4 regions of the Vibrio hyugaensis genome follow, and region 2 is predicted to be linked to each of the others. Evidence: predicted binding sites of a transcription regulator. Region 2 holds the regulator's gene; each other region holds the start of a gene.
What was found. The regulator PurR, encoded in region 2, represses purine synthesis genes. The targets are predictions, from matches to a motif close to TNANGNAAACGTTTNCNTNA.
Positions count from the first base shown of each region.

Region 1: a site for PurR is predicted at 2,729-2,748, ahead of glpX (class II fructose-bisphosphatase). Genes of this name have one in related genera too.
Region 3: a site for PurR is predicted at 5,350-5,369, ahead of C1S74_RS14385 (NupC/NupG family nucleoside CNT transporter). Genes of this name have one in related genera too.
Region 4: a site for PurR is predicted at 4,876-4,895, ahead of ihfA (integration host factor subunit alpha). Genes of this name have one in related genera too.

Region 1 covers NZ_CP025794.1:1,933,831-1,941,354, forward strand. The annotation lists gene hslU (HslU--HslV peptidase ATPase subunit) at 1-120, shown strand, start outside; gene C1S74_RS09580 (1,4-dihydroxy-2-naphthoate polyprenyltransferase) at 597-1,514, shown strand; gene rraA (ribonuclease E activity regulator RraA) at 1,590-2,135, shown strand; gene zapB (cell division protein ZapB) at 2,217-2,459, opposite strand; gene glpX (class II fructose-bisphosphatase) at 2,805-3,812, shown strand; gene C1S74_RS09605 (helix-turn-helix transcriptional regulator) at 3,960-4,574, shown strand; gene C1S74_RS09610 (DUF3135 domain-containing protein) at 4,695-5,057, shown strand; gene C1S74_RS09615 (DUF805 domain-containing protein) at 5,117-5,539, opposite strand; gene C1S74_RS09620 (5-carboxymethyl-2-hydroxymuconate Delta-isomerase) at 5,603-5,950, opposite strand; gene tpiA (triose-phosphate isomerase) at 6,221-6,991, shown strand; gene C1S74_RS09630 (MBL fold metallo-hydrolase RNA specificity domain-containing protein) at 7,376-7,524, shown strand, end outside.
Region 2 covers NZ_CP025794.1:1,040,979-1,048,502, forward strand. The annotation lists gene torR (two-component system response regulator TorR) at 1-54, opposite strand, end outside; gene torD (molecular chaperone TorD) at 288-935, shown strand; gene purR (HTH-type transcriptional repressor PurR) at 1,379-2,383, shown strand; cyclic di-GMP riboswitch class I at 2,663-2,752, shown strand; gene C1S74_RS05410 (TfoX/Sxy family DNA transformation protein) at 2,869-3,459, shown strand; gene C1S74_RS05415 (TVP38/TMEM64 family protein) at 3,579-4,268, shown strand; gene C1S74_RS05420 (putative signal transducing protein) at 4,268-4,585, shown strand; gene C1S74_RS05425 (alpha/beta fold hydrolase) at 4,623-5,426, opposite strand; gene glgA (glycogen synthase GlgA) at 5,549-7,006, opposite strand; gene glgC (glucose-1-phosphate adenylyltransferase) at 6,996-7,524, opposite strand, start outside.
Region 3 covers NZ_CP025794.1:2,910,956-2,918,479, reverse strand. The annotation lists gene C1S74_RS14400 (phosphopentomutase) at 1-1,048, opposite strand, end outside; gene deoA (thymidine phosphorylase) at 1,117-2,445, opposite strand; gene deoC (deoxyribose-phosphate aldolase) at 2,545-3,321, opposite strand; gene C1S74_RS14385 (NupC/NupG family nucleoside CNT transporter) at 3,902-5,185, opposite strand; gene C1S74_RS14380 (TatD family hydrolase) at 5,390-6,163, opposite strand; gene C1S74_RS26425 (DUF5363 family protein) at 6,150-6,317, opposite strand; gene prfC (peptide chain release factor 3) at 6,438-7,524, opposite strand, start outside.
Region 4 covers NZ_CP025794.1:634,059-641,582, reverse strand. The annotation lists gene pheS (phenylalanine--tRNA ligase subunit alpha) at 1-272, shown strand, start outside; gene pheT (phenylalanine--tRNA ligase subunit beta) at 291-2,696, shown strand; gene C1S74_RS03665 (metallophosphoesterase family protein) at 2,798-3,523, opposite strand; gene C1S74_RS03660 (AEC family transporter) at 3,610-4,488, opposite strand; gene ihfA (integration host factor subunit alpha) at 5,017-5,313, shown strand; gene C1S74_RS03650 (RelA/SpoT domain-containing protein) at 5,449-6,222, opposite strand; gene C1S74_RS03645 (thiopurine S-methyltransferase) at 6,557-7,207, shown strand; gene purT (formate-dependent phosphoribosylglycinamide formyltransferase) at 7,288-7,524, opposite strand, start outside.

The sequences.
Region 1 (7,524 bases), 890 kb from region 2:
GAGATTTCTTACGACGCGACAGAAAAAGCGGGTGAGAAGTTCGTCATTGATGCGGCTTACGTGAAAAACCGCCTAGGCGATACGATTGAAGATGAAGATCTAAGCCGCTTCATTCTGTAATAACGCGGTATAGAGATCAAAGCCCAGAACTATACTTCTGGGCTTTTTCGTTCAGAATGACGGTTACTTTAGCAAGCTCTAGACCAAGAGAGTCCGCAATCCTAGTAAGCTCTGGCAAGACTAAGGATCTATTAACAACAAGCTCCAACTCTTCCCCACTCACCTTAAACCACAGCACAACAGGACGATAGATTCTGAATCTCGCTCGTGCCTCACGGTTCAGAATGACGGTTACTTTAAGAAACTCTAAATCAAAAGAGTTCGTCATCGTAGCGAGCTCCAGCGAGACTAAGGATCTAATAGCAGCGCAAACTACACCATTCTTTTTTAAAAGAGCCCCGCTTTATTCCCTCAAATATGAAAACTGTGTTCCTTACTTGTAACCCTTTGACTCTTAATTGACTTGCTTTAGGTCAATAGCGTATCTGTCGCTTTGTGCTTATACTGGGCACATTGGTTACTAGCACGAAATATCCATGAAACAATCTCTAAAGATCTGGCTTGAAGCCGCGCGCCCTAAAACATTACCGCTTGCACTGGTATCAATTTTGACAGGTAGCGTACTCGCCTATTCAGCGGGACACTTTTCTCTGACCATTGCCATCATGGCTTTCGTCACGGCTACGTTACTGCAAATACTATCTAACCTTGCCAATGATTATGGCGATACAGTCCAAGGTACAGATAATGACAACCGCTTGGGCCCTCAGCGCGCGATGCAGTCTGGCGCCGTAACTGCCGCTCAGATGAAAATGGCGATCATCTTTAATATCGTTCTGACCGCGATTGCTGGCCTTACTTTGGTGTTTTACGCACTGAGTTCTTTTGAAAGCATCATTACTTTTATCGGCCTAGGCATTCTTGCCATTATCGCGGCGATTGCTTACACAATGGGTAGTAAGCCTTACGGCTACGTCGGCTTGGGCGACCTGTCTGTCTTCATCTTCTTTGGTTTACTTGGCGTATCCGGTACCTACTTCCTGCATACCGGTCATGTGGATGCGACATTGTTCTTACCAGCATTAGGCTGCGGTTTGTTAGCCGTAGCAGTGCTGAACATCAACAACATGCGTGACATTGAGAACGACAGCGAATGTGGTAAACGCACGATGGCAGTTCGACTTGGTCAACGTAAAGCAAAGCAATACCACTTCATCTTACTCGGTGGCGCCCTACTCGCCTTTGCGGCTTATTTACTTATTCAAGACAAGCCGGTTTGGATCAGTTTTCCCTTCCTGCTAAGCATCTACGTGGTAGCGAATCATGGCAAAGCGGTTTGGGATACCGATAAACCCGCACAAATTGCCCCGATGATGCCCGTTGTTGTGAAGTGCTCGCTGGTTACTAACGTTTTATTTGCAACAGTTGTGGTAGCTCAAACTCTGATGAGTTAAAAAGGGATTGTCATTGCATTGACTTAATGCCTAGATATACTCAAAGACAACAGTTTCTGTTTAGAAAGGTACGCTATGGAATACAATACCTCAGCACTCTGTGATATCTATCTTGATCAGGTAGATGTAGTTGAACCGATGTTCAGTAACTTTGGCGGCCGCGCGTCGTTTGCCGGGCAAGTGACGACGGTTAAGTGCTTTGAAGACAATGCACTGATCCGCGAAACGCTAGAACAAGACGGAATCGGGCGAGTATTGTTGATCGACGGTGGTGGGTCCCTACGCAGAGCCTTAATCGATGCAGAAATCGCAACCCTTGCAGAAGAAAATGAATGGGAAGGCATTGTCGTTTACGGTTGTGTCCGCGAAGTGGATGAACTAGAAGACATGAACCTTGGCATTCAAGCGCTCGCTTCTATTCCTGTTGGCGCTGCTAATCAAGGCGTTGGCGAAATCGATGTTCCAGTAAACTTTGGTGGTGTTAGCTTCCTACCGGAAGATTACATCTATGCAGATAGCACTGGCATTATTCTTTCTCCAGAACCGCTCAATATCGACCTCGAGTTGGATGACGATGAAGAGGAAGAAGATGAGGAAGAAGATGAGGAAAGGTTAAACTAACCTAACTCCATTTGCGGCTACTAGCCAAATACGCAAACACCCGCCGAAGCGGGTGTTTTTGATTCTGGATACTTAAGTGGATTATTCCACTTCGTCCATCTTGCCAAGTAGTGCACGAATGCGCTCTTGCCACTGAGCGTGCTCTTGTTGAGCTTGCTGAGATTTTTGCTCAAGCTCTTCACGTTGAGAACGCATTTCGTTAGCTTCAGCTTCTAATTTCACTTTGTCTTCTTTCAGCTCTTCAACTTCCATCTGAAGAAGAGTGATTGTGTCAACTGCAGTTTGAATTTTCGCTTCTAGTTTTTCTAGTACTTCAAAAGACATCTTGGCCTACCTATTGTTATTCCGTGGGACGATGGCGAGCGTTCGCTTGCACCTTACCTATGAGGTTCATTCTACTCAGCGTAGCGATGAGAAACACTTACTATATTCGATATTTTGCATCATTCGGTTAAAAAATCGGCGCAATCTCACTAAACGCTGACTTTTCTTATCCTAGAAGCATTTTTGAGCAATGCATTTTCCCATCACTACCCCATAAACTCACCCAAGTATTGATCAAATTCAACTTAGTTAAAGTAAAAGCTCAGCAAAAAGGCAAACGTTTAACTGACGATGTGATAAAATCGCCGCGCAAATTATTCTTCCCTCTTGTTACTTGGAGACATCATGAAACGCGATTTAGCAATGGCATTTTCCCGTGTTACTGAAGGTGCCGCTTTGGCTGGTTACAAATGGCTTGGCCGTGGCGACAAAAACGCAGCGGATGGTGCTGCTGTTGAAGTAATGCGCACCCTGCTGAACAAAACAGACATCAGTGGTGAAATCGTTATTGGTGAGGGTGAAATCGATGATGCACCAATGCTGTACATCGGTGAACAAGTGGGTATTGGTGGCGACGAAGTCGATATCGCTGTCGATCCGATCGAAGGTACTCGCATGACCGCAATGGGTCAGTCTAACGCACTGGCTGTTTTAGCTGCGGGCGAGAAAGGCAGCTTCCTAAAAGCGCCAGACATGTATATGGAAAAGCTGGTTGTTGGTCCTGGCGCTAAAGGTGTTATCGACCTAGGTAAGCCACTTAAAGAAAACCTAGAAAACGTAGCAAAAGCACTGAATAAACCTCTTGATACGCTAGTCGTTATTACTCTTGCGAAGCCTCGTCACGATGAAGTGATCGCAGAGATGCAAGCCATGGGCGTTCGCGTATTCGCAGTGCCAGATGGTGATGTAGCCGCATCTATCCTAACTTGTATGCCAGACAGTGAAGTCGACATGATGTACTGCATTGGTGGCGCACCAGAAGGCGTGGTATCGGCAGCGGTTATTCGCGCGCTAGACGGTGACATGCATGGTCGCCTTCTTCCTCGTCATGAAGTAAAAGGCGATACGGAAGAAAACCGCATCTACGGCTCAGCTGAGCTACAACGCTGTGAAGAGATGGGCGTAAAAGCGAATGTTGTATTGAAGATGGAAGACATGGCACGCAGCGACAACGTAGTCTTCTCAGCAACGGGGATTACGAAAGGCGACCTACTAGAAGGTATCTCTCGTCAAGGTAATATCGCTACGACAGAAACCCTACTGATTCGTGGTCGTTGCCGTACGATCCGCCGCATCAAGTCTACGCACTACCTAGAGCGTAAAGATCCAGAAGTGCGCGAGATTATTCTTTAATCTCGACGTAGATTGATTCCCAAGGGTTGGCTAAGTGCCAACCCTTTTTGTTTGTGATTCACCGAATCCCTCTCCAAAATTAAGTCAACACTTTTCTTTACTAACCCTATCGCGCATAATATGTACTGACGTATAAATGGTGGGTATATGAAGACCGTAGATAGGATTTTGCAAATCGTTAAGCGTGATGGCTCTGTCACTGCGAAACAACTCTCTTCTGAACTGGGTATGACAACCATGGGGGCGCGTCAGCACTTACAAGGTTTGGAAGATGACGGCATCCTGTCGATTCATGATGTAAAAGTCAAAGTGGGTCGCCCGGCCCGCCATTGGTCTCTGACCCAAAAAGGTCACGAACAGTTTGCAGATCGCCATGGTGAGTTGACCATTCAGTTTATCGAAGCCGTAGAGCACATCTTCGGTAAAGATGGGTTGGAAAAAGTCACGTCAGAGCGTGAAAAGCTCACTCTACAAAACTATCAGCAGCATCTAGAACAGTGCGACTCTCTAGAGAGCAAGCTAAAGGCGCTTGTTACTTTACGTGAACAAGAAGGTTACATGGCAGAGTTAGAGCAAGATGAAGACGGTTTTATTCTGATAGAGAACCACTGCCCTATTTGCAAAGCCGCGACACGTTGTCCGAGCCTATGTCAGTCTGAGCTTAACGTCTTCCAGTCACTACTGGGTAGCGATACCAAAATAAAGCGCGATGAGCACATCATCAGCGGTCAACGTCGTTGCGTATATCGAATTCAAGCTTAATATCTCGATTCTCCTCCACTTTATTATGAACTCACACTCTTATTAGTGAGACGACGTTGTAATTCCTTCTATCTCCGTTTCTACATGGATTAAGCTTTTAGTAACTAGGAGCAACATCCAATGGATTTGGAGATAGCCATGCCAAACACCCACAAACCGCAAGTTTTACCCTCATTCGATGAAATGGTAAAAATGGCAGAACGCGATCCCGATGCCTTTGAGCAGTTCCGCCATGATATGGCAAAAGAGATGATCGAAGGTGCTTCAGAGCAGATGCAGCCAAGGTTATGGGCGCAACAAAGCCACATAGACAGAGTCATCCATAACTGTAAAAACCCCAATCACACTAATGTCGTATTGATGAATGAGCTACAGAAACAAGTCGTGAAATTCAGAGAGGCATTACAGGGAGAACCTTCACCGACTCAAAAAGCTGATGTAGTTGAGTTGAAGGCATTTAAAGATAGGGATGATTTTTACTAAGGAATAGGAATAAGGCTCTAGAATCCTAGAACCTTAATTTTAAGCCTAGCGAGCTATACTTACTTCGGCTCGGGACCGTAGTTGTTCTGACCTACCGTGCCTTTCAAGAAACCACACTCAACCAGAATCCATAGGCCACAAATCAGAGAAATAGAAGCAATCATCATTTGCGGTGTTGATGGGTCTTGCGCTGCTGGATTTGTCATTGGCGTTGCAACTCGACCAATGATCAACGGGATGTTTAATGCCAACCAGTAAATCGACTTGTTACGGTCATGCCAACGCTTGGTAGTAATCGCCAAATCCGGGATGAGAAGAATCAACAAGAAGATAGGCAGAAGAATATATGAGAAAGCAGGGAATAACTTACTGATGCCTGCGCCGAAGCCCAGAATCATGATGTAGTAGATGATATTCCACACCCAGTAAGTTTTACGGCCTATACGCCCTTGGAAAGAAAACAGTAATTCTTTAATCGACATCGAAACACTCAACATATTGAAAGTGCGACAACTCCTTGGCCGCACTAAGTAAATCTAGTGTGTCTAATTTACCACCTTCTGGAAGCAATCAATATCCATATCTCGAACATTCACAGTCAAACTGCGAACATGGCTCGCTTGTTCTTGCAGTACCACCATCAGTGATCTCGATAACTCACGTTTTTGCTCTGCACTTCTTCCTGCGAGCAAATCAAAGTTGATATGGATGAAATCAACACTATCGCCCTCTTCTCCGACCAACCAATTGTGGCAACGAAGCGCACGTGACTTAACGGATGCAAGCTCAAACAAACCACAGTCTAAGGCCACTTTGTGTAAGTCTTCCAACAATCCTTGAACATTCACACGCTCATCAACTGAGTTAGAATATTCTAAAACTAAGTTTGGCATTTTGATTCCTTTCTTATTACGGCTAACTTTACCCCGTAGTAATACCAATCTAAGCGGCAATTTCCGAGGAATGGACTATCATTCTGTCTACGCGATCACCAATCGATTGCTTTTGACAAAAATAACAGAACAAATGCAGCACCGACCAGATGAAGAAAGCCGAATAAGACATGACGCCAATCATGATCTGTTCACATTATTCTGTTATATTCCTACGTAGATTTTTTACATTAATAGACTATTTACATTAAAGATAAGGGAGATATTCCTATGCGTCGTCCTGTAGTGATGGGTAACTGGAAACTAAACGGTAGCAAAGCAATGGTAACTGAGCTGCTAGCTGGTATTAATGCTGAACTTGAGGGCGTTGAAGGTGTTGACGTAGCAGTAGCTCCACCAGCTCTTTACATCGGTCTAGCAGAGTGTGTAATCGCAGAAGGTGATAACAAAGTTATCCTAGGCGCACAAAACACTGACCTAAACAACAGCGGTGCTTTCACTGGCGACATGTCTCCAGAAATGCTGAAAGACTTCGGTGCTTCTCACATCATCATCGGTCACTCAGAGCGTCGTGAATACCACAACGAATCTGACGAGTTCATCGCGAAGAAATTCAACTTCCTAAAAGAAAACGGTCTAACACCTGTTTTCTGTATCGGTGAATCTGAAGCTCAAAACGAAGCTGGCGAAACTGAAGCAGTATGTGCACGTCAAATCAACGCAGTTATCGACACTTACGGTGTTGAAGCTCTAAACGGCGCAATCATCGCTTACGAACCAATCTGGGCTATCGGTACAGGTAAAGCAGCAACAGCTGAAGATGCACAACGCATCCACGCTTCTATCCGCGCACTAATCGCAGCGAAAGACGAAGCAGTTGCAGCACAAGTAATCATCCAATACGGCGGTTCTGTTAAACCAGAAAATGCTGAAGCTTACTTCTCACAACCAGACATCGACGGTGCTCTAGTTGGCGGCGCTTCTCTAGACGCTAAGAGCTTCGTAGCTATCGCTAAAGCAGCGGCAGCAGCTAAAGCTTAATTTCGCTTTTTATTAAGCAGAAATAACGAAGGGATGCATCACGCATCCCTTTTTGTTTGCTTACGATCTACTCGGTGAATTCTGTTATTCCAAAGAGCTTAAGTGACATCAGGAATCTACTCACCACACGCGACGAAATCAAACCAGCAAAACAACAGACATATCCCACGAGAATCCCGTCATTCCGAAGAGCCTAAGCGACATCAGGAATCTACTCACCACATGTGTCAAACCCAGAACAACGAAAAACGACTTACATCAAAACAAAGAACCTAATCGCACTTCCGGTTATTCCCACTCAATTCCATCCAACCAACTCTATTCGCTTACCCTGCCCTCTGGATATAGTATCTATCTATGCTTGTTCAAGGAGGAGCAATCGACATGACAACACCAATATCAGACATCGCCAATGTGATTCACCATGGCGGAAAACATACCGTCACGGGCTCTTGTCATGAATTGAAACTGCCTAGCGGTAGCGTCTTGATCGATTGCGGACTCTTTCAAGGCAAAGACATCCATTTTGGCAA
Region 2 (7,524 bases):
AAGCTTACTACGAGTTACAACATCATCTTCTACGACTAATACGTGATAGCTCATTTACACCACTTTCTGTCTTTTTTATTTTCCAAGACGTATTCTATTCATAACTAGTAACATTTCTAGTCATAGATACATTAAAAAGCAAGATTTTGCGATTTTATTGATTCAAAGCAAGCTTATTTACAGCCATTCATAAACAAGCACATTTTCCCATAATGGATAACAATTATAGTTACTGCTATTCATCTTAATTGTTTACACTTAGGGGAGAATCATTCAGGAGCAAAAAAATGCAAGAAGTGAAAGCTTTTAACGAAAAACGCGCAGAGATCTATTGGTGGTTTTCTAGTCTGTTCGCAAAAGAACTCACAGAGAAAGAACTAGAAGCTTACCAGAGTGTGGAAATTCGAAGCTTTTTAGCAGGTTTAGGTGAAAATGAATCACTGAAGCCAGCCGTTGATACCCTTGTTGACGCACTCAACCGCCTACAAGACCGAGAAGATGCGCAATTAGAACTTGCTGCAGATTTCTGTGAGCTTTTCCTGAAAACAGAAAAGCATGGCGCATTACCTTACGCATCTATGTACATCGGTGAATCTGGTCTTTTAAATGACAAGCCAGCAGAAGAGATGGAAAAACTGATGGCCGATTTTGGTGTTCAGGTTGATGAGAACCTTAAAGAGCCAGCTGATCACTTAGCGGTTGAACTGGACTTCTTAGGTAACATGATCATCCGTTCTAACGAATTAGAACAAGACAAACACATGGAAGAAGCGTTCGAGAAACAGAACGACTTAATCCAAAAGCATCTTATGTCTTGGTTGCCACAGTTTGCTGCGAAATGTAAGCAATTCGACGAATTTGGTTTCTATGTAAGCGTTGCGCAACTATTAATTGCATTTTGTAAACTGGACAGCACCTACCTTCTTGGTGAATAATTGCCGCCAATTTCAGGGAGCTCGCAAGCGGGCTCCCTATTTTATTCGTTAATTTTTTAATCTAGCACATAGAAGCCCTTTCCATTTAGCAGTTAAAATGTGACCTCAATAGCGCAAAACACCTGCTGAAAATATTGCTAGTGTGCCCACATCAGTCTAAAATGTGAGCGCAAACGATTAAATACGACTTATATGTAAACCGCTGAAATATGGCGGTTTTTGTGTTTTATTAACAAGATTGCTGACTAATTCCTCACTTATATAAGTAAGGAACATGAGATTCAGCAACAAATGTTGCTACAAACCTTTTTATACCGATTTCGGAACAACCGCTGCCTAATTAATTGAACCTTAAACTTCAGATATGGTTCAATTCGCGCAACATACTAAGCGTAAGGTTGTATTCACTACGGTATTCAGTAGCTCGATACAGGACATCATTTATGGCCACTATAAAAGACGTTGCTCGCTTAGCCGGCGTTTCTACCACAACAGTTTCGCACGTAATCAACAAAACGCGTTTTGTTGCTGAAGCAACCCAAGAAAAAGTAATGAAAGCGGTTGATGAACTAAATTACGCGCCAAGTGCAGTTGCACGTAGCTTGAAGTGTAACTCAACTCGCACTATCGGTATGTTGGTAACGCAATCGACTAACCTTTTCTTCTCAGAAGTTATCGACGGCGTTGAAAGCTACTGTTACCGTCAAGGTTATACACTGATCCTATGTAATACTGGCGGTATCTACGAAAAGCAACGTGACTACATTCGCATGCTAGCGGAAAAGCGCGTAGATGGTATTTTGGTGATGTGTTCTGACTTAACGGAAGAGCTGAAAGAGATGCTTGACCGTCATTCTGATATCCCGAAAGTAGTGATGGACTGGGGCCCAGAGAGTTCTCAAGCGGACAAGATCATTGATAACTCTGAAGAAGGTGGCTACATCGCAACAAAATATCTGATCGACAATGGTCACACTGATATTGCTTGTTTGAGCGGTCACTTCGAAAAAGCCGCATGCCAAGAACGAATTGCAGGTTACCGCCGCGCAATGGCAGAAGCAAACTTAGTAGTAAATGAAGATTGGGTACTTGAAGGTAACTTTGAGTGTGATACTGCCGTGCTTGCTGCTGACAACATCACTGCAATGGAAAAACGTCCTACTGCGGTATTCTGTTTTAACGATACCATGGCGCTTGGTTTGATGAGTCGCTTGCAACAAAATGGCATCAAAGTACCGGACGATATCTCGGTAATCGGTTATGACAACATCGAGCTAGCGGAATACTTCTCGCCACCGCTAACGACCATTCACCAACCAAAGCGTCGTGTTGGTAAAAATGCCTTTGAAATTTTGCTAGAACGCATCAAAGACAAAGAACACGAGAAGCGAATTTTCGAAATGCAGCCAGAAATTGTAGTGCGCAACACAGTTAAGAAACTAAACTAAACCTGCCTATAATTTTATAAAGCGCTCTTGTGGGCGCTTTTTTATTGCCTAAAAATAACATTCCTCAAACATTTCAGTGTGTCAATATCTACGTAAGCTTAGATAAGTTGCTGTTTTAATTGGACGTAGCCTATTTCCTACATCAACCTTTTGTATGACAAGGGATCGTTCCCAAATATGAAACCAAGCACACCAAATAAACACTATTAACTGAACCAATATCACACTTTTATATTTGAAACGTGATGTTAATTCAATATACGAAGTATTCTCAAAGTGTCACGCACAGGGCAAACCATTCGAAAGGGTGGGACGCAAAGCCTCCGGCCTGAACCATCTTATTAGATGGAAGGTAGCGGGGTTACCGATGGCAAATATGCATTAAGTGAGTTTACCCTTTAATGACATTGTGTCTGCATGCATTTGCTAATCTCTCGGACCTGATTTTTGGTGGCGTAATATTAATTACACCGAGATAACACATCATGGATAAACCGATACTCAAAGACTCAATGAAGCTGTTTGAGGCACTTGGTACTATCAAGTCGCGCTCAATGTTTGGTGGCTTCGGGCTTTTCGCCGATGAAACGATGTTTGCACTAGTTGTAAATAACCGACTTCATATTCGAGCTGACCAACAAACTTCATCTGACTTCGAGACTCAAGGACTAAAACCGTACGTCTACAAGAAACGTGGTTTTCCTGTGGTTACGAAATACTATGCTATTTCTGATGACCTATGGGATTCAACGGATCGCTTGATTGATGTTGCAAAGCAATCTCTCGAGACTGCCAAGCAAGAAAAAAAACAACAAGCAAGCACCAAGCCTAATCGATTGAAAGACCTTCCGAATCTGCGCCTAGCAACTGAACGTATGTTGAAGAAAGCGGGCATTGACTCTGTGGAGCAATTAGAAGAAGAAGGTGCCCTGAGCGCTTACAAAGCAATCCAAGATACGCATGCCTCTACGGTAAGCCTTGAGTTGTTGTGGGCGTTAGAAGGTGCAATCAACGGCACCCATTGGAGCGTCGTCCCTCAGTCTCGCCGCGAAGAACTGATGAGCGCACTGTCTTAACACGCACTATCAGCATGACATTGAGTAAAAACCGCAGTTTTCATACTGCGGTTTTTTTTTGAAATTTTTTCTTCTCTTATTCTGTCTTATTATTTAAGAAGCCAAATGGAGTAATTACGATGAATAAGAAACTAATTTTAGGACTGATCCTGCTCGCCACCATTCTCTTTTTAGGGGTAAATTTTGGCCAATATCTCACCTTAGAAAATGCCAAAGCACAACAAGCAGCACTAAATACGTTCATTGACCAAAACTTTGTGTTTGCTGCGGCGACTTACTTCTTAGCTTACATCGCAATCACCGCCTTCTCTATTCCGGGAGCCGCCGTTGTTACCCTGCTCGGCGCTGCCCTATTTGGTTTTTGGACCAGTTTATTATTGGTGTCTTTCGCCAGCACCATCGGCGCAACTATTGCATTTTTGAGCAGCCGCTATCTATTACGCGAATGGGTACAAAGTAAATTTGGTAATAAACTTAATGCTATTAACCAAGGTGTCGAAAAAGACGGTGCGTTTTACCTATTTTCACTACGGTTAATCCCAGTGTTCCCGTTTTTCTTGATCAACCTCTTAATGGGGTTAACACCGATGTCTATCAGCCGCTTCTATTTAACAAGCCAAATCGGCATGCTGCCTGGTACTGCCGTTTACTTAAATGCGGGCACTCAACTAGCCACTATCGACAGTCTTTCGGGAATAGTGTCACCAACCGTATTAGCGTCATTTGCTCTGCTTGGTTTGTTCCCTATTATCGCTAAATGGGTTATGAATAAGGTCCGCCCTGCTCAAGTTCAAAATGGAAACGCTTAATGAAAATCTTCATCGCTAAAAACCCTGCGGAAGCTCATATCGTTTGTGAGCTCCTCAAAACCGAGCAGATACACTGTGAAGTAAGAGGCGAAGGTATGTTTGGGTTGAAGGGAGAGTTGCCCTTCAGCGATGATACAGACCCGTATGTTTGGCTTTTACATCCGGAACAGCAGTTAAAAGCGTCTGCGATTGTTGAAGACTATCGACAACAAACAGAGCTTACTTACCAAGACTGGCAATGTCCGCAATGTTCAGAGCAGAATGAGGGACAGTTTGGTGCTTGTTGGCAATGTGGATATCAAATAGGGGAGCTATGATGGCTCCCCTATCTTTTTAGATCGGTTCTCAAATCTATTAAGCCGCTAGGCTTTGCTGCTTAATAAACTCAATAGAGTGTTGATTAAAATCTTCTGGGCGCTCTACGTTGCATACGTGGCCACAATTTGGAATTTCACGTAATGAGCTGAGCTTGTGCACCGCAACCATTTCTTTTACTGGTTTAATGAACATGTAGTCTCTATCCCCCATTAGGTACAGCGTCGGAATAGGCAACTCTTTATCTTTAAAATACTTCATCAACGGATTTACATCCGCCGCCAGCGTGAACCAACGCTTAAACTCTTTTTGACATAACTTCTTTGCTTCACGAATAAACAAGTGACGAGATTCACGTTGATTTTTTTGTGGCATCACGATGTAAGCAAAGAGTTTATACAACCACATATAAGGGAGAATATGCTTTCCAAGGTTACCGAGTTTAACCAAGATCTGAGACCGCGTATTTAAACGTGTTACTGCCCCACCAAGCACCATTGAGCTCACGCGCTCTGTTGCCATTTCAGCCAGATTACGCACAATGATAGTACCAAGTGACATACCGACAAAATGGGCAGATTGGATCTTCAAATGATCCAATACTTTTAAAATATCCTGCGTTACCTCAGTAAAAGTATAACGGCTTGTCATCAGTTCTTTAATTAACTGGTTTGACTTACCGTGTCCACGGAGATCGATTAAGACCAAATTAAAGTGCTCTTTATAGGCCTTTAATTGTTTAAACCATATTGAAGAACTGCCACCAGCACCATGTACGAAAACGACCCACTCATTGCTGGTAGGGTGTAAATAGGTTTTATGGAATAGAAGTGGCTGAGTCATTTATCAGTTTGAAAAGCATTCTGTATGAAAAAGTGTGGGTAAATCCTACCACACTCCATAAGAGCAAAGTAATAAAGGCACCTAATTCGGTGCCTTTGGTTACAATTTTTAAAGATTTTGCGTCAATTTAACGCAGCATAATACAACTGCAAATACTCTTCTGCTGCTTTACGCCAGCAAAAATCTTTTTGCATCGCATGAAGTTGTACGCGTCTCACTTCTGCCACATTTTGTGCGTAAAGTAATAGCGCTCTTAGCATAATGAGCAGTAATCCTTGCGGTGTTGGTTCGTAGAAAACAAACCCAGTCGCATCGTTCGGATCCACATCGTAATCATTGACGCTATCTTTTAAGCCACCTACCCCACGAACAATTGGCAAGGTGCCATAAGCCATGCTGTAGATCTGGTTCAAGCCGCACGGTTCAAACTCTGAAGGCATTAAGAAGAAATCCGATCCCGCCTCAACCAAATGTGCTAGCTCGTTATCGTAAGCCTCTACAAAAACAAACTTACACGCAAATTGCGCGGCTACGTCTCTTAACTGCGCAGCAAGAACAGGATCGCCAGTGCCAACAACGACGAGCTGAACATCATGCTTAAGGAAATCAGCTAATGCAGGCAGCAGGTAATGCACACCTTTCTGTTGCGTTAGACGACACACCATACCGAACATGGCGTTGTCTGATTCTTCAAGCCCCAGCCTTTCCTGTAGCGCTTTCTTACATGCATTTTTGCCACGGACCATACTTTGACGGTTCGCTTTGTAATTTAACGGCAGATTAGAATCGGTTTCAGGGTTCCATGTTCCGTAATCGCAACCGTTTAAAATCCCAACAAGATCACCTGCGCGCTGTTGGAATTCCCACGCCATACCATGACTGCCAAGTTCTGTTTTGAGCTCTTCAGCGTAGGTGGGGCTTACCGCATTGATTTTGTCCGCGTTCATCACCCCTGCTTTGAGCATCGTGATGTGCGTAGCGCTTACCGCCGCATCAGGAACATTGCGGCTGTGAAATTCAGGCAAACACTGAACGTCATCGTAACTAAACACGCCTTTAAAGACTGCATTGTGAATAGAAATAACACTGCGAGTCTTAGCAAAAAATGCATCATTGCCATAACGATGTTTAAGCAAAAATGGGACTAAGCCAGTATGCCAATCGTTCGCATGCACAATATCTGGTTGAAAACCAAGTTTTGGCAACATATCTAGACACGCTGCGCTAAAAAACGCGAAGCGCTCACCGTTATCCGTATAAGCTTGGTTATTTTCAGCGTACATTGACGGACGATTGAAATACGGAGGGCAATCAATCAAATAGACCGGATTATCACCAAGGTTTAGCTTCAACACTTTGTATGCCGTATACGGCCAGTGCGCTAACTCGGTATCTAATACCAACTCGGCTTCCGCTAGTCGCTCGATAGCCGTGTAAGCTGGAATAGTAATTCGTACATCTTGCTGAAGGTTTTGAAGGGCTTCTGGCAGTGCCTTGGCTACATCAGCCAAGCCACCACTCTTTATCAGTCCTTCAACTTCAGACGCTACAAACAGTACAGACAAATTGTTAGTAGCCAACTCTTGCTCCTTTTGGAATCACAACAATGCCATCGTCTGACACATGGTAGTGCTTTTTATCTTCTTGCAGATTCACGCCGATTTGCGTTCCAGGTGCAATGTCAGCATCCTTGTCTACAATGACACGACGAAGCACGCAACCTTCACCGACTTTCACGTCACCAAGTAAAATACTTTGGCTGATATCACAAGCAGACGCAATGTTGCTACGGAACCCAAGTACCGATTTTTCAATGCGTGAACCACGTACATAGCTGCCGTTACACACCAAGCTATCGATGATCTGAACTCGACCATTGACTGAGTCAGTAAATGTCGCAGGTGGCAATGGTGGGTAGTAAGTGTGTAACGGCCATTTGCGGTTGTAGAGTGAAAATGGTGCATCTTTTTCTAGCAAATCCATGTGAGCTTGCCAGTATGCGTCAATCGTACCGACATCACGCCAGTAAACTTCTTCCTTTTCACCAGTAATGCGGTTTGTGCTGAAGTCATAAACAAACACGTCACCACGTGGGAAC
Region 3 (7,524 bases), 1.7 Mb from region 2:
CACAACCGTGATCTGCCGTTAGAATAAGCACGTCGTCTTCTTCCATAATCTCTAGCACTTCATTGATGCGACCATCGAAGTACTCAAGTGCTGCCGCGTAACCTGCAACATCACGACGGTGACCGTAAGCTGAATCGAAGTCCACGAAGTTAGTGAATACGATGGTGTTGTCACCCGCTTCTTTGATTTGCTCTAGTGTTGCTTCGAACAAGGCTGGGATACCTGTCGCTTTCACTTTCTTCGTGATACCGCAGTTTGCGTAGATATCCGCAATCTTACCGATAGAAACCACGTTGCCTTGCTTCTCTTCAACGAGTTTCTGTAGAACCGTTGCCGATGGTGGCTCAACAGAAAGGTCACGACGGTTACCTGTACGCTCGAATTGACCTTTACCTGCACCAACGAATGGACGCGCGATAACACGACCGATGTTGTAATCTTCTAGCTCTTCACGTGCAATTTGGCAAAGCTCTAGTAGGCGGTCTAGACCGAATGTCTCTTCATGACATGCGATTTGGAATACAGAGTCAGCTGATGTATAGAAGATTGGCTTGCCAGTCTTCATGTGCTCTTCACCAAGATCGTCAAGAACTTGAGTTCCCGATGCGTGGCAGTTACCTAGGAAACCGTCCAGGCCAGCACGCTCAAGGATGCGGTCAGTCAGTTCTTTAGGGAAGCTGTTCGCTTTGTCAGTGAAGTAGCCCCAATCAAACAGTACAGGCACACCTGCAATTTCCCAGTGGCCAGACGGCGTGTCTTTCCCTGACGAAAGCTCTGCTGCGTGACCGTACGCACCGATGATCTCTGCGTCTGCGTCTAGACCAGGAGCAAAACGGCCTGTTGACTCTTTATGCGCCATTGCCAAACCCAGCTTAGATAGGTTTGGAAGACGAAGCGCGCCTTCACGTTTGTCGTTGTTTGCTAAGCCTTGTTCACACTGGTCAGCAATATGACCAAGCGTGTCCGAACCTACGTCACCAAATTGCTTCGCATCAGCGGTTTCGCCGATACCGAATGAGTCTAGTACTAAAATAAATGCTCTTTTCATTGCTCGTTCCTTAGGCCCACTCGGCTTCTAATTATGATTGAGTAGGCCTTGTGTAATTACTTGTTCGATTAAAGATCTTCTGCACGGATTTGGCGGTAGACCTCTGGCGTTGGTGTGTATTCACCGCCCACTTTAATTGCGCTGCGAAGCGCTTTTGCCGCTTCTTCCCACTGCTCTTCTGTGCGAGCGTGGATCACCGCTAGAGGCTTGTCACTGTCCGCTACTTCACCCAAACGAATGAAGTTATCAAAACCAACCGCGTAGTCGATTTCGTCTGTTGCTACACGACGACCGCCGCCCATAGAAACCACAGCCATACCGATTGCACGAGTATCCATTGCAGATACAACGCCCGTTTCAGTTGCGTATACTGGTTTGATGATTTCAGCTTTCTCTAGGTAATTATCGTAGTTTTCTACGAAGTCCGCAGGACCGCCTAGACCGGCAACCATCTTGCCAAAGCACTCTGCCGCTTTACCGTTATCTAGCACTTCCATCAGTTTTGCACGTGCGTCTTCTGTGCTCTCAGCAAGCTTGCCAAGTACTAACATTTCAGCACATGAAGCCATAGTCACTTCAAGTAGACGTGGGTTACGGTATTCACCTGTTAAGAAGCGAACTGCTTCACGAACTTCCACTGCGTTACCCGCAGAAGACGCCAATACTTGGTTCATGTCCGTTAGGATTGCCGTTGTCTTCGTTCCTGCACCGTTTGCTACCGCAACGATAGATTTTGCTAGCTCTTCAGATGCTTCGTAAGTTGGCATGAATGCGCCAGAGCCTACTTTTACGTCCATTACTAGAGATTCAAGACCTGCAGCAAGCTTCTTCGATAAAATCGACGCCGTGATCAGAGAGATGTTGTCTACTGTCGCTGTGATGTCGCGAGTCGCGTAAACGCGCTTATCCGCTGGTGCTAGGTCACCCGTTTGACCGATGATCGCCACACCTGCGTCTTTAGTGACTTGACCAAACACGTCGTTTGTCGGCGTGATGTTATAGCCAGGAATAGACTCAAGCTTATCCAGCGTACCGCCAGTGTGGCCAAGACCACGACCAGAGATCATAGGTACGAAACCACCACATGCAGCCACCATTGGACCAAGCATTAGAGAAGTCACGTCACCCACACCACCAGTAGAGTGCTTATCGACAATTGGACCACCAAAATTCATGTGGCTCCAATCGATAACCATACCTGAATCACGCATTGCACACGTTAGTGCGATACGCTCTGGCATCGTCATTTCATTGAAGAAGATTGTCATAGCAAAAGCGGCGATCTGGCCTTCAGATACACTGTTGTTTGCTACGCCTTGAATAAAGAAGTTGATTTCGTCGGCTGTTAGAACTTCGCCGTCACGTTTTTTACGAATGATTTCTTGTGGTAAATACATTAGTGCCTCCCAAGCTCATAATGAGCCATGGTAAAAGTAGGATAGAAGAGGTTTGGTAGCACCAAAGCTGGTGCTACCGTTCAGACGCTTTTTTTGGAATTAGTACGCTGTTGGATCAGCGACTTGGTCCGATACTTCTAATGTATTTAGTAGGTTTGTTAGCAGGCTAGATGCACCGAAACGGTAGTGACGAGCATCAACCCAGTTGTCACCAAGGATTTCATCAGCCATTGCTAAGTATGCCGCTGCATCTTCAGCAGTACGCACACCACCTGCTGGTTTGAAACCAACAGATTCTGCAACACCCATATCACGAATAACTTCAAGCATCATGCGAGCGTATTCTGGTGTTGCGTTTACTGGCACTTTACCAGTTGAAGTTTTAATGAAGTCAGCACCTGCTTCGATACAGATTTGAGATGCTTTCTTGATTAGCGCTTCTTCTTTTAGTTCACCTGTCTCGATGATCACTTTAAGAAGGATATCACCACAAGCTTCTTTACATTGCTTAACTAGTTCGAAGCCCACTTTCTCGTTACCCGCCATTAGAGCGCGGTATGGGAAAACTACATCTACTTCGTCTGCACCGTAAGCAACAGCCGCTTTTGTTTCAGCAACAGCGATGTCGATATCGTCGTTACCGTGTGGGAAGTTCGTTACAGTCGCAATGCGAACTTCTGGCGTACCTTGCTCACGAAGTGTCTTCTTAGCAATAGGAATAAAGCGAGGGTAAATACAGATTGCAGCTGTGTTGCCTACTGCAGTTTTCGCGTCATGACATAGCGAGATCACTTTTGCATCAGTGTCATCATCATTTAGCGTAGTAAGGTCCATAAGTTTCAGTGCACGTAGCGCTGCTGCTTTTAAATCGCTCATTTCTATCTCCGATCAATATTCAAAAAATTCACTACTCAGCTTCACATCACTTCTCTAACTATAATCAATAAGTAGAGACAGCGTGAGATTTTAGCTAAGCAGTCTATTAATGAACGGACTTGGTTCCCTGAAGACTCGGCATATACTGCGAAAAATCATATACCAATTGCTATCCTTGTCACCGCACAGTACCAGTTTGGCCTATGGCACAACAATCTATGATTGCGGTGTCTTTAATATCACATCACACAATAAAACGCTTGTGGGAACTGATATTGGAGGGCAATTCATTTGCCCATCGAGCATGTAATATTCACTCTGTGATTAAGTGGTTATCAGAACCACCATTTCATGATCACTACATTATAGAGTTTCACCGCAAAACTGTAGCACCAAATAGAGCGCAAACGGTTTGTATCTCAAAATTTCCCAGCCCCTATTCCATCGACTGCGTAAGCGAATTGCATCGACCTACATACGATAAAATTTTCAGGCCTGAAAAACGAAAAATGCCCCGCAGCAATTTCTTGCTACAGGGCATGATTTAAAACGGCGTCTATATATTAAGAACCGATTCTAATTATAGTGCTGCAAGGCTAAGGCAGAAGCCTGCAATAGTCGCTGCCATTAGGTTAGACAACGTACCAGCAAGAACTGCTTTAATACCCATGCGAGCGATATCTGAACGACGGTTTGGTGCAAGACTACCTAGACCACCAAGTAGAATCGCGATAGAAGAAAGGTTCGCGAAGCCACATAGTGCGAATGAGATGATAGCTGTTGTCTTAGCAGACATTACTTCACCAGTTGCTGCAACAACTTGAGCGCCTTCACCTAGGTAAGGTGTGAAGTTCAAGTATGCAACGAATTCGTTGATTACTAGTTTCTGACCGATGAATGAACCAGCAACAACTGCTTCGTCCCATGGAACACCGATTAGGAATGCTAGTGGAGAGAACGCGTAACCTAGGATAAGTTCTAGTGTTAGTTCAGGCATACCGAACCAACCACCGATGCCACCTAGCATACCGTTAACCAGAGCAATCAGACCAACGAATGCGATTAGCATTGCACCTACGTTTAGCGCAAGTTGTAGACCAGAAGCCGCACCGCCCGCTGCTGCGTCGATTACGTTAGCTGGTTTGTCGTCGCCACCGTCCATTGCTTCTTCGATATCTTCGTGAGGCTGGTCAGTCTCTGGGTGAAGAATCTTAGCGAATAGTAGACCACCTGGTGCTGCCATGAATGATGCTGCTACTAGGTATTCTAGTGGAACACCCATAGATGCGTAACCTGCTAGTACACCACCAGCAACAGACGCTAGACCACCACACATTACCGCGAATAGCTCAGATTGAGTCATTTTTGGAACAAACGGGCGAACAACTAGAGGCGCTTCTGTTTGACCTACGAAAATGTTAGCAGCTGCTGACATTGATTCCGCACGAGATGTGCCAAGCGCTTTCTGTAGTGCACCACCAAGAATCTTGATAACCCACTGCATAACGCCAATGTAGTAAAGAACTGAAATCAGTGCAGAGAAGAAGATCAGTGTAGGAAGAACGCGGAATGCGAAGATGAAGCCGCCGCCGCCGAATACTTCGAACATCTTGTCTGAAACAAGACCACCGAATAGGAAAGATGAACCATCGTTACCGTAGTTGATAACGTTAGATACACCAGTAGAGAAACCGTTTAGTAGATCACGGCCCCAAGGTACGTAAAGAACAAATGCACCTAGGATAAATTGGATAGCAAATGCGCCACCCACAGTTCTAAAGTTGATAGCTTTTCGGTTATTAGAAAATGCAAATGCAATAGCAAGAAGCACTACCATACCGACTAGGCTCATAAACAGGCTCATAGTTTATGACTTCCTTATAAGTTATTTATTGGCGTGTTACAAAATGGAGCTATAAAGCGGGGGCAATTATACTCATCCCGAATCAATTAAAGTAATGCCACCCTCACACTTTCTTATAAGATTCATCATTGATTCACTCCCGTTTGTGAGTTATCTCACAATAAGAAGGAAAACGTTTTCGCTTTTAAACACCATCTTTAGATTTTATTCACATATAGAGAAGGCAGAATTGCTATTTTCCCACAGCTGAGACGCAATCGATTGCTTGTTTTCTATATGCAACGCAGACAGCTCATTTAAGACATAAATGAGTTTTGAAGGGTGATTCGGTTCGCCCTGATAGCCAAGTATAGGCATATCTGGAGCATCGGTTTCGAGTACAAGATGTTGCAGTGGTAACCTTTGAATCGCGTCGCGTGTTTTGTTCGCTCTTGGGTAGGTAATCGTCCCTCCGACTCCGATAAGAAAACCTAATCGAACCCATTCCATCGCCTGCTGATAACTGCCAGAGAAAGCATGCAACACACCACCTTTCGGCAACTTAGCGGCTTTGACCATTTGGATGAGACGATTGTGTGCTTTTCGGCTGTGTAAAATAACGGGTAGTTCGAATCGTTTTGCCAGTTCGAACTGTAATTTGAGCGCCTGCTCTTGAAGCTCGGCGGGAACCTCGATAGCAAAGTCTAAACCACACTCCCCTATCGCAACGCATTGTCGGTTGCGTGAGGAAAGCAGCGATTCTAGCTCAGGAACAAACTGCTCAAACTCTTGTTGTAGAAAATAGGGATGAAAACCCAGCGCGTAATAAAGGTGAGAGTATTGATTGGCCAGCTCTTGAATACGAGCCCAGTTACTCGGCCCGATAGACGGAATCAAGATACGCTCTACCCCTTGTTTACGAGCGAGGTCGACTTGGTGAGCAAAATCCTGTTGAAAGACGTCAAAGTCAAAATGGCAGTGGGTATCAAACAGTTTCATTGTTTGCTTTCTCTTGCTCTGCTTTTTTAGCAGACTCGTCTTCATGAACTGGGTCTTGTTTATACGGCACACAACTGCGCTTTTGATCTGGTGTCAGACCCATTTCTTTGCACCAATCGTCATAGCGTTTGAGTCCTTTCTTAAACCAGTTCATCACACACCCTTTTTAGCTAATAGAATTCGCGTTGCGCCAAATAAAAAGCCGCCGTTAGCTAAGTGTATAGCTAACGGCGGCTTATGATCTAGTACGCGATATAAAGCGAGTTAGATTCGATTAGTGCTCACGAGTCGCACGGAAATCGATATCAGGGAAACGCTCACGCGCTAGGTTTAAGTTAACCATGGTTGGTGCGATATACGTTAGGTTGTCGCCACCATCCAACGCTAGGTTAGTTTGGTTCTTACGTTGGAACTCATCCAGTTTCTTCGCATCACCACACTCAACCCAACGCGCCGTTGCCACGTTAACGCCTTCGTAGATTGCTTCAACGTTGTATTCTGACTTCAAGCGAGCCACAACCACGTCAAACTGAAGCACACCAACCGCACCAACGATCAAATCGTTGTTTTGTAGTGGACGGAATACCTGTACCGCACCTTCTTCAGACAACTGAACCAAGCCTTTTAGTAGCTGCTTCTGTTTCAATGGATCTTTTAGACGAATACGACGGAACAGTTCTGGTGCGAAGTTTGGAATACCTGAGAACTTCAACGCTTCACCTTGAGTGAACGTATCACCAATTTGAATCGTACCGTGGTTGTGAAGACCAATGATGTCACCCGCGTAAGCGTGTTCTGCACGAGAGCGGTCACCCGCCATGAAGGTAACCGCATCCGAGATACTCACTTGCTTGCCTAGACGAACGTGGTTCATCTTCATGCCTTGTGTGTAAGTACCCGAAACGATACGCATAAATGCGATACGGTCGCGGTGTTTTGGATCCATGTTTGCTTGAATTTTGAATACAAAACCTGAGAACTTGTCTTCTGTCGCTTCAACATCACGTTCAACCGCTTGACGAGTCTTCGGTGCTGGAGCCCATTCAGTCAGACCTTCTAGCATATGATCTACACCGAAGTTACCTAGTGCTGTACCGAAGTAAACTGGCGTTAGCTCACCCGTTAGGAACGCTTCTTGGTCAAACTCAGGGCAAGCGCCCATAACAAGTTCAAGTTCTTCACGAACGCTTGCGGCTAGGCTTTCACCTACTTTCTCGTCAAGCTCAGGGTTATCTAGGCCTTTGATGATGCGAACTTCTTGGATCTCATGGCCGTGGCCAGATTCGTACAGAATCGTTTCGTCACGGTGAATGTGGTAAACGCCTTTAAACTCTTTACCACAGCCAATTGGCCACGTGATT
Region 4 (7,524 bases), 410 kb from region 2:
AAGTAGAAGTTCGTTTCCGTCCATCTTATTTCCCATTTACAGAGCCTTCGGCTGAAGTAGACGTAATGGGTAAAAACGGCAAATGGCTTGAAGTTCTAGGCTGTGGCATGGTTCACCCGAACGTACTACGCAGTGTAGGCATCGATCCTGAGAAATACTCTGGTTTTGCATTCGGTATGGGTGTAGAGCGTCTAACGATGCTTCGTTACGGCGTAAACGACCTACGTGCGTTCTTCGAGAACGACCTTCGTTTCCTAAAACAGTTCAAGTAATCCAGGGGATAAATCACTATGAAATTCAGCGAATCATGGCTTCGTGAGTGGGTTAGTCCTTCGATTACCACTGACGAACTAACTCACCAAATTACAATGGCGGGTCTAGAAGTTGACGACGTACTGCCAGTTGCAGGTTCGTTCAACGGCGTTAAAGTTGGTCACGTTGTTGAATGTGGTCAGCACCCAGATGCAGACAAGCTACGTGTAACGAAAGTAGATGTTGGTGAAGAAGAGCTTCTAGACATCGTTTGTGGTGCATCTAACTGTCGCTTGGGTATTAAAGTTGCAGTAGCAACAGTCGGCGCTGTACTACCAGGCGATTTCAAAATCAAAAAAGCGAAACTACGTGGTCAACCATCACACGGCATGCTTTGTTCATTCACTGAACTAGGTATTGACGTAGAATCTGATGGCATCATGGAACTAGCAGAAGACGCAGTAATCGGTGCCGATTTCCGTGAATTCCTAGGTCTAGATGACGTAACAGTTGATGTAGATCTAACGGCAAACCGCGCGGACTGTTTCAGCATTCGCGGTATGGCACGTGAAGTAGGTGTACTCAACCGTGCAGACGTAACAGAGCCTTCAGTAGACGTTGTTGCACCTTCAATCGAAGACAAAGTGTCTATCGAAGTGAAAGCTCCAGCTGCGTGTCCACGTTATCTAGGTCGTGTGGTTAAGAACGTAAACGTTCAAGCTGAAACGCCACTATGGATGCAAGAGAAATTGCGTCGTTGTGGTATTCGCTCTATCGACCCTGTTGTAGACATCACTAACTACGTGCTTCTAGAACAAGGCCAACCAATGCACGCATTCGATCTAGCGAAGATCGAGGGTGGCATCGTAGTTCGTATGGCTGAGCAAGGTGAGAAGTTAACTCTTCTTGACGGCAGCGAAGCAGAACTAAACGCAGATACACTAGTAGTAGCAGACCACAACAAAGCACTTGCAATCGCAGGTATCTTTGGTGGTGAGGAGTCTGGTGTAACAACAGAAACTAAAGACGTTCTACTCGAATGTGCATTCTTTGCACCTGACCACATCCGTGGCCGCGCACGTAGCTACGGTCTGCATACAGATTCTTCTATGCGTTTTGAGCGTGGTGTGGATTACGCACTGCAAGTAAACGCAATGGAACGTGCAACAGAGCTTCTTGTTGAAATCTGTGGCGGTGAAGTTGCACCTGTTGTTGCTGTAGAGTCTGAAGCAGACCTACCTAAGCCAAACAAAGTTGCTCTACGCCGTACTAAACTAGACAACCTACTAGGTCATCACATTGTTGATGCTGACGTAGTAGAAATCCTAGAGCGCCTAGGTTTGACTGTTGAAGCTTCAGAAGAAGGTTGGATGGCAGTAGCGCCAACATGGCGTTTCGATATCGCTATCGAGCAAGACCTGATTGAAGAAGTTGGCCGTATTTACGGTTACGACAACATCCCTAACCAACACCCAGCAGCAGCGCTTAAGATGCATAACCACGTTGAAGCGGATCTTCCACTGAAACGCGTTCGTGATCTTCTTGTTGACCGTGGTTACCACGAAGCCATTACATACAGCTTCGTTGAGCCAGAGCAACAAAAGCTAGTTGTTCCAGGTGTTGAGCCGCTAATCCTGCCATTCCCAATTTCAGCGGATATGTCAGCGATGCGTCTTGGTCTTATCCAAGGTCTGCTGAACACGGTTGTTCACAACCAGAAACGTCAACAGCCACGCGTTCGTCTATTCGAATACGGCCTACGTTTCATCCCATGTGAATCTGCAGAAAACGGTATGCGCCAAGAGCCAATGCTTGCAGGTGTTATCGCTGGTACTCGCGGTGAAGAGCACTGGGATATCGAAACTAACACTGTTGATTTCTTCGATCTTAAGGGCGATCTAGAAGCGATTCTAGAGCTATCTGCGAACGAAAAAGCATACTCTTTCGCTGCACTGTCACATGAAAGCAAAAAAGCTAACCCAGCACTTCACCCAGGTCAATCTGCGACAATCATCGTAGATGGCAAAGAAGTGGGTGTGATCGGTACAGTTCACCCTGAGCTTGAGCGTAAGTTCGGTCTAAACGGTCGTACTATCGTATTCGAAATCGAATGGTCTGCAATCAACAGCAAAGTGATCCCAGAAGCGGTAGCACTTTCTAAATTCCCTTCAAACCGTCGTGATATCGCGGTAGTCGTGGACGAGGCTGTTGCATCTGGTGACATCGTTAACGCTTGTCTAGAGCAAGGTGGCGAGTTCCTTAAAGATGCGAAACTGTTCGACGTTTACGTAGGTAAAGGCGTTGAAGAAGGTAAGAAGAGCCTAGCAATAGCTCTGACTCTACAGTCACTAGAGCGTACGCTTGAAGACGCAGATATCGCTGGTGCGGTTGACGCTATCGTTGCTCACGTTTCTGAGAAGTTTGGTGCGTCTCTACGTGACTAATCTCGCGTAACGTATCTTCTTAAGAAATGAAAACCCTGCCAGTTTGGCAGGGTTTTTTGTATTTTTGTAATAGGGAATAGGGAATAGGGAATAGGGAATAGCTAGAGCCAAATTGTCTCCACGTTGATCCTTTCATCTTCAAAGCAAATCTTACTCACACCAATCTTTTCACTTCGGTTGTATTCGTCAATACTGTGGTCAAAGCCGTAAGCGGTGGCGGGGGCCATATGTTGAGTCACACCTTGTTTCGTCACCGTTAGTGCATCATGACCATGCCCGCAAATTACATCTTGAACTCGATGCTTAGTCAAAAGCGCAAGTAAGCTTGCATCGTTCTCCAAACAAATCGCTTTCATCCAGTCTGAGCCGACAGGAATAATGGGATGGTGGACAACGACAATCGGGTTGGTTGCATGACGAAGCTGCCGTTTAAAGCGGGCTACTCCACGGTTATCAACTCGGCCAGAGCCAAGAGGATGGTGTTCATCTAATGGTTTAGCGCTCGAATCTAAAAACAATACTTCTCGCCCATGAATTTCCGCTTTTTCAACAACATCAACGCTGCTATCACGAAATTCTTCTTTCATTAGGATGAAGTCATCATGGTTGCCTGCAATGGCATAAACGTGTTTGTTTTGGATATGTTTATTTAAGAACGCAAGCAAAGCTTGATAGTCGCTAGCCCTAGGGTTGCAACATAGGTCTCCAGTCAGTAAGAGAGTGTCACAGGTTGTTTCATTTTGAGCCGTGTTAAGGGCTTTGCGAAGGCGGTTAAAGCTGGATTCATCGCTTAAGTGGCAATCACTAATTTGGATAACGGTACGCACGATTATGAAATAGCCTGACATTCTATTGAGTTATTGGTGCAGTGTAACATTGTTAATCGCTGTGTGGTCCGCGATCTTTGATGCCTTTATGTTAATGAAAGCGTAAACATTAACAGTAATGGTAGCGTGAGAATGCTAAAGAAGTTACCAAATAGCACCATAGAGGCGACGGTCATTGGTTCTATGTTCAATCGTTCGGCAAAAAGATAATTCATCACTGCTGGTGGCAACATTGTAAATAGCACCATCATTTGCAATTGCATGGTTGGAAGTGGGATAAGCCAATAAATTACCGCAAAGGCGACCGCACCAGTTAACAACGACTGCACTGTACAAAGCAACCCTACTTTCAAACCACCAAGTCTTAAGTTACACATCTGAGCGCCCAGAGAAAGCAGCATGACAGGGACAGCGGCTTGTCCAAGTAAAGCGGTCGCTTCGTAAAATGGTGGCCAAACGTTGAATCCAGAAAGGTTGATGATGAGTGCTAAAGCAGCAGAGATAAAAATAGGCATTTTAAACATTTGCTTCAATGGGTTACCACTACTTAGAAGCATCACGCCCAAACTGATATGTAAACAGGCAGAAACCACAAACAACAATACTGCTGAAGGGAGAGCTAGCTCGCCAAAAGTATAGGTGAACAACGGAATTGCAAGGTTTCCGCTATTTCTAAACATATGTGGTGGTGCCCACGCTTTGAAAGAGAGTCCTGTTAACTTGGCTATGGGTAGCATGAGTAATCCAGGAACGATAACAGTAATAATTGCGGCCAGTAGTAGGGGGACTTGCCCAATATCAAGAGGCATACTGACCAAAGACGAAAAGACCAATGCAGGAGTAAACACATCCATGTTGATGCGATTGATCGGCCGAAAATCTGGTTTGATATAACGTCCGACTAAATAACCCGCACAAGCTAAAGCAAAAACAGGGAACAGAATACTGATGACTTGGTGAAACATTGGGCGCTCTGAACGGGAGTTATTTATTTGCAAACAGTACCAATGTTTCTCTATGTCGTCATTGCTATCTCATCAGAATATTGGCACTGTTCAAGCTTTCTTTTTATGGAAAAACCAGCAGTATCTGCATTAAAGGTAACCTGAATAGTACTGGTCAGATCTATATTGCTCATCACTCAAACCACTGAAAAATTGGAAAGTTTTTTGTCAATTGTTTGTAAAGTGACCAGTATCTGACATTTTTGTTAAATAGTGATTAATGTTGCTTTTTGTTTTTAAACTAGTAATTTGAACTGGATATTTTTCCTTGAAAAGAGAGAATTAAAGTAAAATCTCGAAATATTGGTGGGTAAAGTAGCTTCCTCTTCCAGTGAACGATATATTAGCAAAGAAAAAAGTTGGCGAAAATCATAAGCTTGGCATACACTTCCTGATGTAACCCCGATATGTTGTTGAATTGGTAGGGTAAAACTGCTCTGGCGCTACACATAAGGTAGCATTGTTTAACATAGCTTTGAGGAAAGTTTTATGGCGCTCACAAAAGCCGAACTTGCAGAAAACCTGTTTGATAAATTGGGATTTAGTAAACGGGACGCCAAGGAAACGGTGGAAGTGTTCTTTGAAGAAATTCGTAAGGCACTGGAAAGTGGCGAACAGGTAAAACTGTCAGGTTTTGGTAACTTCGATCTTCGTGATAAGAACGAACGACCTGGTCGTAACCCGAAAACTGGTGAAGATATTCCAATTACTGCTCGACGTGTCGTTACGTTCCGCCCGGGTCAGAAGTTGAAAGCTCGCGTAGAGAACTTAAAGGCAGACCAGTAAGCCATGTAACATGGATTGAGACCACGCTTTGTCGTGGTCTTTTTGTCTGTACGTTTCGGTATTTACTAAAGAACAAATAAAAAACCACCGCAATTTCGGTGGGTTTTTAGTATTAGGTGCATCAGTTTATGTCAATTATGCCGCTTCTAAGTGTGTCGTTAGGTATGGATGCCATGCCTCTTGATACAAGTTTTTAGATTGCGTACGCATGTTTCTAATTGATGCCATTTCTAAGTCATTCAAATGGCGATCCTCCACTAGAGCTTGACGCTCTAATTTCTGAATCTGTTCATATAAGTCGTGTTCTGGACCGTTTTTTACATCCGCAATAGCTTTTAAATGCAGTTGCACTTCGGCAACGAGGTTGGTCTTAGGCAAGCGAACTAAGAGGTTTAGGTCTCGATAACCGGAAGCGGTTGGTTTTTTAAAGCGGTTTTTCACTTTAACTATCGTTGTTTCACGCTCTAACGCTTCGTATACCGAAACCAAGCTTGCTACATCGTCAGCAACAATGGTCGCACGTGCTAGGTCAGTGATTCGGTTTACTTGACCGTCCAATTCGTGAACAATTTTCTCTTCGGCACGGTGCTGAGATTTAACGCCAGCAAAGTAAGGCTGAGCATCAGTAAGAAGGGCAGTACTTTTACAGATAGTTTCTAGCTCGAACTGCGCTTGGTGAGCTTTGCTGTAAAGTACGTCGAAATCTGAATAAGGCTGAGTTGGTTTGGAGTCGATTGACTGAATGCCATACAAACCACTAAGGCTATGCTTGAACAATTTTGAACAAACTTCGTTTTGACTAGCTGAACGATCTTGTTCGTTATTTGTGACATTTGGAAGTGCGGCGAACGCCGGCGCACGGCTTAGTACTAGAAGCATCAATGCTGTAGTACGTAGAAATAAGCTCATTCACTCTCCTTAACTTGCTTGCACTTAGAAAATGGGTAACGAAAAGGTCACTAAGATTCGCAAATCAGGTACTACCTAGTTAATGGGGGCTCTGTGAAAGATTCCAAGGCTGAGTTTTAACCTAATAGTAGAATCGTGTTCCAGATCACCATTTCGCTTGCCTTTATTCTGACAACCAGAAAAAGGAAGGGTTCATTCTTGAACGATAGCTATTCTACCAATGCTGTATTAACCAAAGATGAACAACATAGACAAATTTGAAAAAATCATTAGTCTTAGCCCACAAAGTAGCGTTAATGCTCATTGTATTTATCAGCCGACAAGTAGAAGTAAAATGAGAGATCAAGAATTTTGGCACAACAAATGGGCGAGTAACCAAATCGGTTTTCACCTAGATGATGTAAACCCACTATTGCCAGTATTTTGGCAACGCACCAACCCAAAACGTGAAGACATCGTGTTGGCTCCTCTGTGTGGTAAGTCTGAAGACCTAATTTGGCTTGCGACGAAACATGACGAGGTTCAAGGTGTTGAGCTAAGCCAAATTGCGGTAAGAGCATTTTTTGCAGAGCATTTCTATACCCCGACCGTTACGTCGATTAACGGCATGCATGAGCTGTATCAGTTCGACGAGCTGTCCATTTATACGGGTGACTTTTTTACTGCGCCAGTTTCTAAAGCCGATATCATTTATGATCGTGCAGCCTTGGTTGCATTGCCTCAAGAGATGCGAGAAGAATACGTAGCTCGTCTTAAGCAACTGTTGAACCCTGGCGGACGTATTTTACTTGTGACTCTTAACTACCCACAGGATGAGATGTCAGGACCTCCATTTAGCGTGCCAGTCGAAGAGATTGAACAGTTGTTTGCGGGTTATAAGGTAACTTGTTTGAATGTCGACCAAGCCGACGAAAACCATCCGAAAATTGCGAAGAAAGGTCTAAGTCGCTTCTCTGAAGAAGTGTACTTAATAGAGAGCGAATAAAGGGCTTTTCGAACCCACAGAAAGAAAAAGCGCAACCAAATTGAGCTGCGCTTTTGTACATATCGAGCTGATTAACGAAATCAGTAAACGATCTGTACTTTAGATGCGCTGTTCACTGCATCTTCAATCGAATCTTCAATAGTTTTACGGCGCGTTAAAACGACACCTAAGCGACGGCGACCGTCGATTTCTGGCTTACCAAACAAGCGAACTTGTGTTTGTGGTTGAGCCAGTGCTTTTGCAATATTATCAAAGCGGATATCGGTGGAGGTGCCTTGCCCAAGAATGACTGCTGATGCTGAAGGACCATACTGAAC